2 regions of the Streptomyces sp. NPDC048603 genome follow, and region 2 is predicted to be linked to the other one. Evidence: riboswitches for the same ligand, from Rfam matches in the RefSeq annotation. Region 2 holds a riboswitch; the other holds the start of a gene.

Region 1 (3,197 bases), on a different contig from region 2:
CATACGCCGCCGGCAGCTCGTGGCCCTGGCCACGGGTGCCCTCCTCACCGCCGGAATCGGGTTCGCCGCGCCTGCCTCGGCGCAGCTCCCGGCCGCGGAGCCGGCCACCACCGCCACCTGGAGCACGACGCCGCTCGTGGTCAACGCCCGCTGGGGCGGCCACTGCACGTACGACCGGCTCGTCATCGACGTGAAGGGGTACGTCCCCGACGTCGCCGTCCGCAGGACCGCCAAGCTGTACTACGACGGGTCCGGCAAGCCGGTCCCGCTCGCGGGGAAGTACTTCCTGGAGATCCGCCTCCACCCGGCCGCCGCCCACAACGACGCGGGACAGTCCGTCTACAAGGGGCCGAAGCTCCAGCGGATCTGGCTGCCCAAGCTCAAGGGCATCGCCATGACCGGCGACTACGAGGGGTACGTGACCTTCGGCGCCGCCTTCAACACCTATCCCGTCTACAAGACGTTCAAGCTGCACAATCCGGAGCGGTTCGTGCTGGACGTCAGGCACGCCAACGTCTGCTGAGCGAGCAGCACCTGGCCGGGCCCCGGGGTCGTCGCACGCCCCGGGGCCCGGCCGGTTCCGCAGGTCCCGGGTCAGCCGCCGACCGGTGCCTTGGAACGCAGGACCGTCAGGAACTCGCGCATCCACGCCGGGTGGTCGGGCCAGGCACGGGCCGAGACCAGGGTGCCGTCGACCACCGCCTCGGAGTTCTCGAAGGCCCCGCCGGCGCCCCGCATGTCGAGCTCCAGCGCCGGGTAGGCGGTGACCCGCCGCCCGTCCAGGCTCCCGGCGGCGGCGGTCATCAGCGGACCGTGGCAGATCTGCGCGACCGGCTTGTCCGCCCCGGTGAAGGCGGCGATGATCCGCTTCACCTCGGGGTCGTTGCGCAGGTACTCGGGGGCCCGCCCGCCGGGGATCACCAGCGCCGCGTACTGCCCCGGGTCGACGTCCGCGAACGCCACGTCGGCCGGCCAGGTGTAGCCGGGCTTCTCGGTGTACGTGTCGAAGCCGTCCTCGAAGTCGTGCACCACGAAGCGGAGTTTCTTCACCGCCGGGGCCGCGATGTGCACCTCGTACCCCTCTTCGAGGAGCCGCTGGTACGGATAGAGGACCTCCAGCGACTCCGCCGCGTCACCGGTGACGATCAGGACCTTCACTGCCATGGGCTGCTCCCGTGATGTGGGACACGTACGGACCCCGGCGACCCTGCCCGCGCGGGGGCCGCCCAAACCGACCGGGAGGGGGCGGGTTGTGGCGCGTACGGGCGGACGACTAGGGTCATCTGGCCTTGGTGTACGGGAAACCGGTGGAAAACCGGTGCGGCCCTCGCCACTGTGATCGGGAAGTCCGGCTCCACTCCGTACGGAAGCCACTGGGCCGCCGTGGGAGACCGCACGGCCCGGGAAGGCGGAGCCAGGGCATCAGCACCCGTGAGCCAGGAGACCGGCCGGGGCGCGTTGTCCATCCACGAGGTGCTGGAGAGGTCTCCCAACCCATGCATATTGCCGAGGGGTTCCTGCCCCCATTGCACGCGGTCGCCTGGGGCGCCGCGTCCGCTCCCTTCGTCGTCCACGGTGTCCGTGCGCTGACCCGTGAGGTCAAGGAGAACCCCGAGAGCACACTGCTCCTCGGCGCGTCCGGAGCGTTCACCTTCGTCCTCTCCGCCCTGAAGATCCCCTCGGTGACGGGCAGTTGTTCCCACCCGACCGGGACGGGGCTGGGGGCGATCCTGTTCCGGCCCCCGATCATGGCCGTGCTGGGCACGATCACCCTGCTCTTCCAGGCCCTGCTGCTGGCCCACGGCGGACTGACCACCCTGGGCGCCAACGTCTTCTCGATGGCGATCGCCGGCCCCTGGGCGGGCTATGCCGTCTACCGCCTGCTGCAGAAGACCGGGACCCCGCTGATGGTCTCGGTCTTCTTCGGTGCCTTCTTCGCCGACCTGGTCACCTACTGCGTGACCTCGGTCCAGCTGGCGCTGGCCTTCCCCGACCCGGGCAGCGGCTTCGCGGGCGCGCTCGCGAAGTTCGGCGGCATCTTCGCGGTCACCCAGATCCCGCTCGCCGTCAGCGAGGGCCTGCTCACGGTGCTGGTGATGCGGCTGCTGATGCAGTCCAGCAAGTCGGACCTGGTCCGGCTGGGCGTCGCGAAGTTCACCAAGAAGCAGGAGCAGGAGGCCGCGGTCTGATGGCGAAGGGCATGTCGAAGAACGCGAAGATCAATTCCCTGCTGCTGCTCCTGGTGGCGGCGCTGGCCGTACTGCCGCTCGCCCTGGGGCTCGGTGACGACAAGGAAGAGCCGTTCGCCGGTGCGGACGCGCAGGCCGAGGCGGCGATCACCGAGCTGAAGCCGGACTACGAGCCGTGGTTCTCCCCCCTCTACGAGCCCCCGTCCGGCGAGGTGGAGTCGGCGCTGTTCGCCCTGCAGGCGGCGATCGGCGCGGGCGTGCTCGCGTACTACTTCGGGCTGCGGCGCGGCCGGCGGCAGGGCGCGGCGGCCGGAGCGGCCGACGGGTCCGCCCCGGACTCCGCCAAGGCCCCGGCCGCCACGGAGTCCTGAGCCCGTGCTCCCGATCGACGCGGCCGCGCACAGCAGTCGCTGGCGCGGCCGCCACCCGCTGGAGAAGGCCCTGCTGGGCCTGGGCCTGACGGTCGCCGCGGTATGCCTGCCGCCCTGGCCCGGCGGGCCGCTGGTGGCCGCGGCCACGCTGGCCGTGCTGCTCGGCCCGGCCGGGGTGCCCGGCCGCCGGCTGTGGCGGGCGTTCCGGATCCCGCTCGGTTTCTGCTTCACCGGTGCCGTGCCGCTGCTGTTCTCGGTGGGCGGCCCGGACGGCTGGCTCGCGCTCGCCCCGGACGGGCCCCGGCACGCGGCCGACCTGCTGCTCCGTACGTCGGCGGCCTCGCTCGGCGTGCTGCTGTTCGCGTTCACCACCCCGGTCTCGGACGTGCTGCCGCGGCTGGTGCGGGCCGGGGTCCCGGCGCCGGTGGTGGACGTGGCCCTGGTGATGTACCGGATCGGCTTCCTGCTGCTGGACTCCCTCGCCCAGGTGCGGACCGCGCAGGCGGCCCGGCTGGGGAACACCGGCCGGGCCGCGGCCTGGCGTTCGGTGGCCGGTCTGGCCGCGACCGCCTTCGTCCGGGCCTTCGAGCGCGCGGCACGGCTCCAGGCGGGGCTGGCGGGCCGCGGCTACGACGGC
Region 2 (3,197 bases):
AGGCCAGCCGGTAACCGCCGGAGGAGCGGACGCCGTGCCCGGCGTAGTAGAGGACGACGGCGTCCTCCGGCCGGAGGCCGGCGGTCTCGCACCAGTCCGCCAGGGCCTCCTCGAACCGGGCCGCGGCCGGTTCCAGCGAGACACCGGCCAGCACCCGTTCGTACCCGGCCGCCGTGAACAGTTCCACCACCGCCTCCACGTCCTCGTGGGCTTGCGGCAGTTCGGATTCCTCGAGGTAGTGGCGGGTGCCGGCGGCGATGAGGAACCGCCTCACCGGTGGAGGTCCTCCACGGATCCGGGCCCGTCCGTCGTCGGGTCGGCGCCGCCGTCCGCGCGCAGGCCCGCCGCCACGGCCCGGCCGGTCTCCGCCGCGGTCAGGTAGCGGGTCGCGTCGTGCATGTGGCTGCCGTTGTGCACGAGGGCGTCGGTCACCCCGTCGCCGTAGGAGGGCTTCAGTTCGCGGACGAGGGCGACGATGTCCGTGGAGTCGGCGATGTTGGTCCAGGCCCGGACCGGTTTGGGCCAGACCGCCCGCCGGTTCCCGTCCGGAGCCGGGTCCAGCCGGTCCAGTACGAGCGCCCGCATACCCAGGGGCGAGCCGATGGTGACGAACATAGGGAGGTCCCAGCCGGTGTGGTGCGCCCGGTCACACAGGGCTTCGTAGGCGACCACCGAGCCGAGCGAGTGGCCGACGACCACCTTCGTCTCCGGGGTGATCCGTGCGGCCACCCGGGCCCGGGCCTCGCTCCGGACGGCCGGGTCGGAGAAGTACGCGGTGAGCTGCTTCAGGCTGCCGATCAGCATCGCGTCGAGCATCCCGCGCAGGAAGGCCGCGCCGGTCAGGGCGTCCAGGGCCGACCGCACGGAGGCGAGCCGCAGCGCCCGGGAGGCCGCCCATCCCGCCGCTCCGCGGCTGCCAGGGGCGTCGGGTGCGGGCACGGCGGGGTCGGTGCGGGCCGCCTCCGCCCACCACTCCATCAGCAAGCGGTACTCGTCCTCGGTCTCCACATCGGCGGCCTCGTAGGGGAATTCACCGCCGCCGCGGGTGCCCCGGGGCCGGAACAGGTCCCCGTAGAAGGCGACCGCGACGTCCTCGGGCGCGGGCACCGGGCCGCCGGCCAGCCGTATCCCGCCCAGCAGTTCGGGGACCACGTCCCGGGTCAGCGAATCCTCGCTCAGATACTGCTTGCCGACACCGTGCACGAAGACGACTGTGCTCAAGGGCCCTCCCCGGGTGAGGAACCCAGCCTACGGCCACCGGCCGATGAGTGCGGCTCCTGTGGACAGTGACGGCGATCCGGATCGCCGCCACCGCGCGGGGGCGGCCGGTGTTCGCGGCCCCGGCCAGCCGGAGTCGCGCTGTCCAAGCCCCCACTCGACGGACATGCCCATTCCCTCGCCCCTCGCCTCGCACTCGGTCCCACGCCGCGCGCCACCGGTCCGTGGCAGCGCTTCCTGTCCAACTGCACTTGATGCAGGCACACTTGCACTTGCACTGTGTTCAGGTGCGACCATAAGCCAGCTGTTGAACACAGTGCAAGTCGACTTCCCGGAGGCGTCTGGCAGACTGGCCGGGTCACCACAAGGCGGTGCGGACCAGGAAATCCGGTGTGACTCCGGTGCGGTCCCGCCACTGTGACCGGATCCCGAGCGGGTTCCGGGAGTCAGACCCTGACGCGCCGCCTCTGCACCCCACTTGACGAGGGGACGAGGATCCCCCGGAGAGGCCCGCTCCCGTGATCTCGCATTCACGTAAGGCCGTTCTGCGCGCCGCGCTGTCCGCCGCCCTGCTCATACCCCTGATGTCCGTCGCCGCGTGCGGCGACTCCGGCTCCCCGGACGACGGCGTCCCGTCGGCCGGGGCCGCGGCAGGGTTCCCGTACACCGTCACCAACTGCGGTGTCGACACCACCTACAAGGCGCCGCCGCGACGCGCCGTGACGATGAACCAGCACGCCACCGAGGTGCTGCTCGCCCTCGGCCTGCAGGACCGGATGGCCGGAACCGCCTACCTCGACGACTCCGTGCTGCCGCGCTACAAGCCCGCCTACGACGGCATCAAGGTGCTCGCGAAGGAGTACCCCTCCAAGGAGGTCCTGCTCTCGGCCAACCCCGACTTCGTGTACGGTGGTTACTCCTCCGCCTTCGACAAGGCGGCCGGCCGGGACCGGGCGGGCCTGGAGAAGGCCGGCATCCGCACCAGGCTGAGCATCGAGTACTGCACCCGTGGACAGGTCGGGATCGAGCAGCTCAGGACCGAGATCACCGAGGTGGCCCGAACCTTCGGAGTGCCCGAGCGCGGCCGGGAACTGATCGCGGATCAGCAGCGGCGGCTGGACGCCGTGACCGCGAAGGTCGGCACGCGGCCGAAGCCGGCCGTCTTCGTCTACGACTCCGGCGACGGCTCCGCCTTCACCTCGGGCGGACACGGCATCGCCAACGAGATCGTGACCCGGGCCGGCGGCACCAACGTCTTCGCCGACCTCAAGGACAGCTTCGGCGACGTCGCCTGGGAGGAGGTGATCGAGCGCAAGCCCGAGGTCGTCCTCATCTACGACTACGGCGGCACCAGCGTCGAGGAGAAGAAGCGGCGGCTGCTGGACGACCCGGCTCTGGCCCAGGTCCCGGCGGTCAGGGACAGGCGGTTCGTCGTCCTGCCGTTGTCCTCCGCCGTGCTGGGCCTGCGCGTGGCCGACGCGGTGGAATCGCTGGCGGGCCAGCTGCATCCCGGAGCGTCGTGAACCCGGAACCCCGTCCTGGCAGCGGGCGTTCGCGCATCCGGTCGACGAGGTCCGGCCTCACCCCCGGTGTGCCGGCCCTCGCCCTCCTCCTCTGCGCCCTCGCCCTGCTCGTCTCCGCCCTCGCCGGGCTCGCGCTCGGGCCGGTCCGGATCGCTCCGGGCGAGGTGCTGGACATCGTGCTCGCCGGGCCCGGCCGGTCGGACGGCGCGTTCGCGGCGATCGTCTGGGACGTCCGGATGCCACGGGTGCTGCTGGGCGCGGTGGTGGGAGCCGGGCTCGCCGTCACCGGAGCCGTCCTGCAGGCCCTGGTTCGCAACCAGCTCGCCGACCCGTTCCTGCTGGGCGCCTCCTCCGGGGCCTCCGCCGGTGCGGTGCTGGTCATCGTGCTCGGGGTGGGCGCCTCGATCGGCCTGTCCCTGCCCGCCGCCGCGTTCGCCGGCTCCCTGACCGCGCTGG

What was found. A riboswitch is a leader RNA that binds a small molecule or an ion and turns the genes downstream of it on or off. The one in region 2 is predicted to bind cobalamin.
Region 1: it holds a riboswitch for cobalamin, as region 2 does, so the genes downstream of both, ACGFQ9_RS37945 (energy-coupling factor ABC transporter permease) here and ACGFQ9_RS06495 (ABC transporter substrate-binding protein) in region 2, are expected to answer to the same signal.

What each region holds. Positions count from the first base shown of each region.
Region 1 covers NZ_JBICVY010000027.1:17,261-20,457, forward strand. The annotation lists gene ACGFQ9_RS37935 (hypothetical protein) at 1-523, shown strand, start outside; gene ACGFQ9_RS37940 (DJ-1/PfpI family protein) at 595-1,164, opposite strand; cobalamin riboswitch at 1,274-1,468, shown strand; gene ACGFQ9_RS37945 (energy-coupling factor ABC transporter permease) at 1,497-2,189, shown strand; gene ACGFQ9_RS37950 (energy-coupling factor ABC transporter substrate-binding protein) at 2,201-2,560, shown strand; gene cbiQ (cobalt ECF transporter T component CbiQ) at 2,565-3,197, shown strand, end outside.
Region 2 covers NZ_JBICVY010000002.1:658,140-661,336, forward strand. The annotation lists gene ACGFQ9_RS06485 (caspase family protein) at 1-274, opposite strand, end outside; gene ACGFQ9_RS06490 (antibiotic ABC transporter ATP-binding protein) at 271-1,221, opposite strand; cobalamin riboswitch at 1,558-1,694, shown strand; gene ACGFQ9_RS06495 (ABC transporter substrate-binding protein) at 1,740-2,741, shown strand; gene ACGFQ9_RS06500 (FecCD family ABC transporter permease) at 2,810-3,197, shown strand, end outside.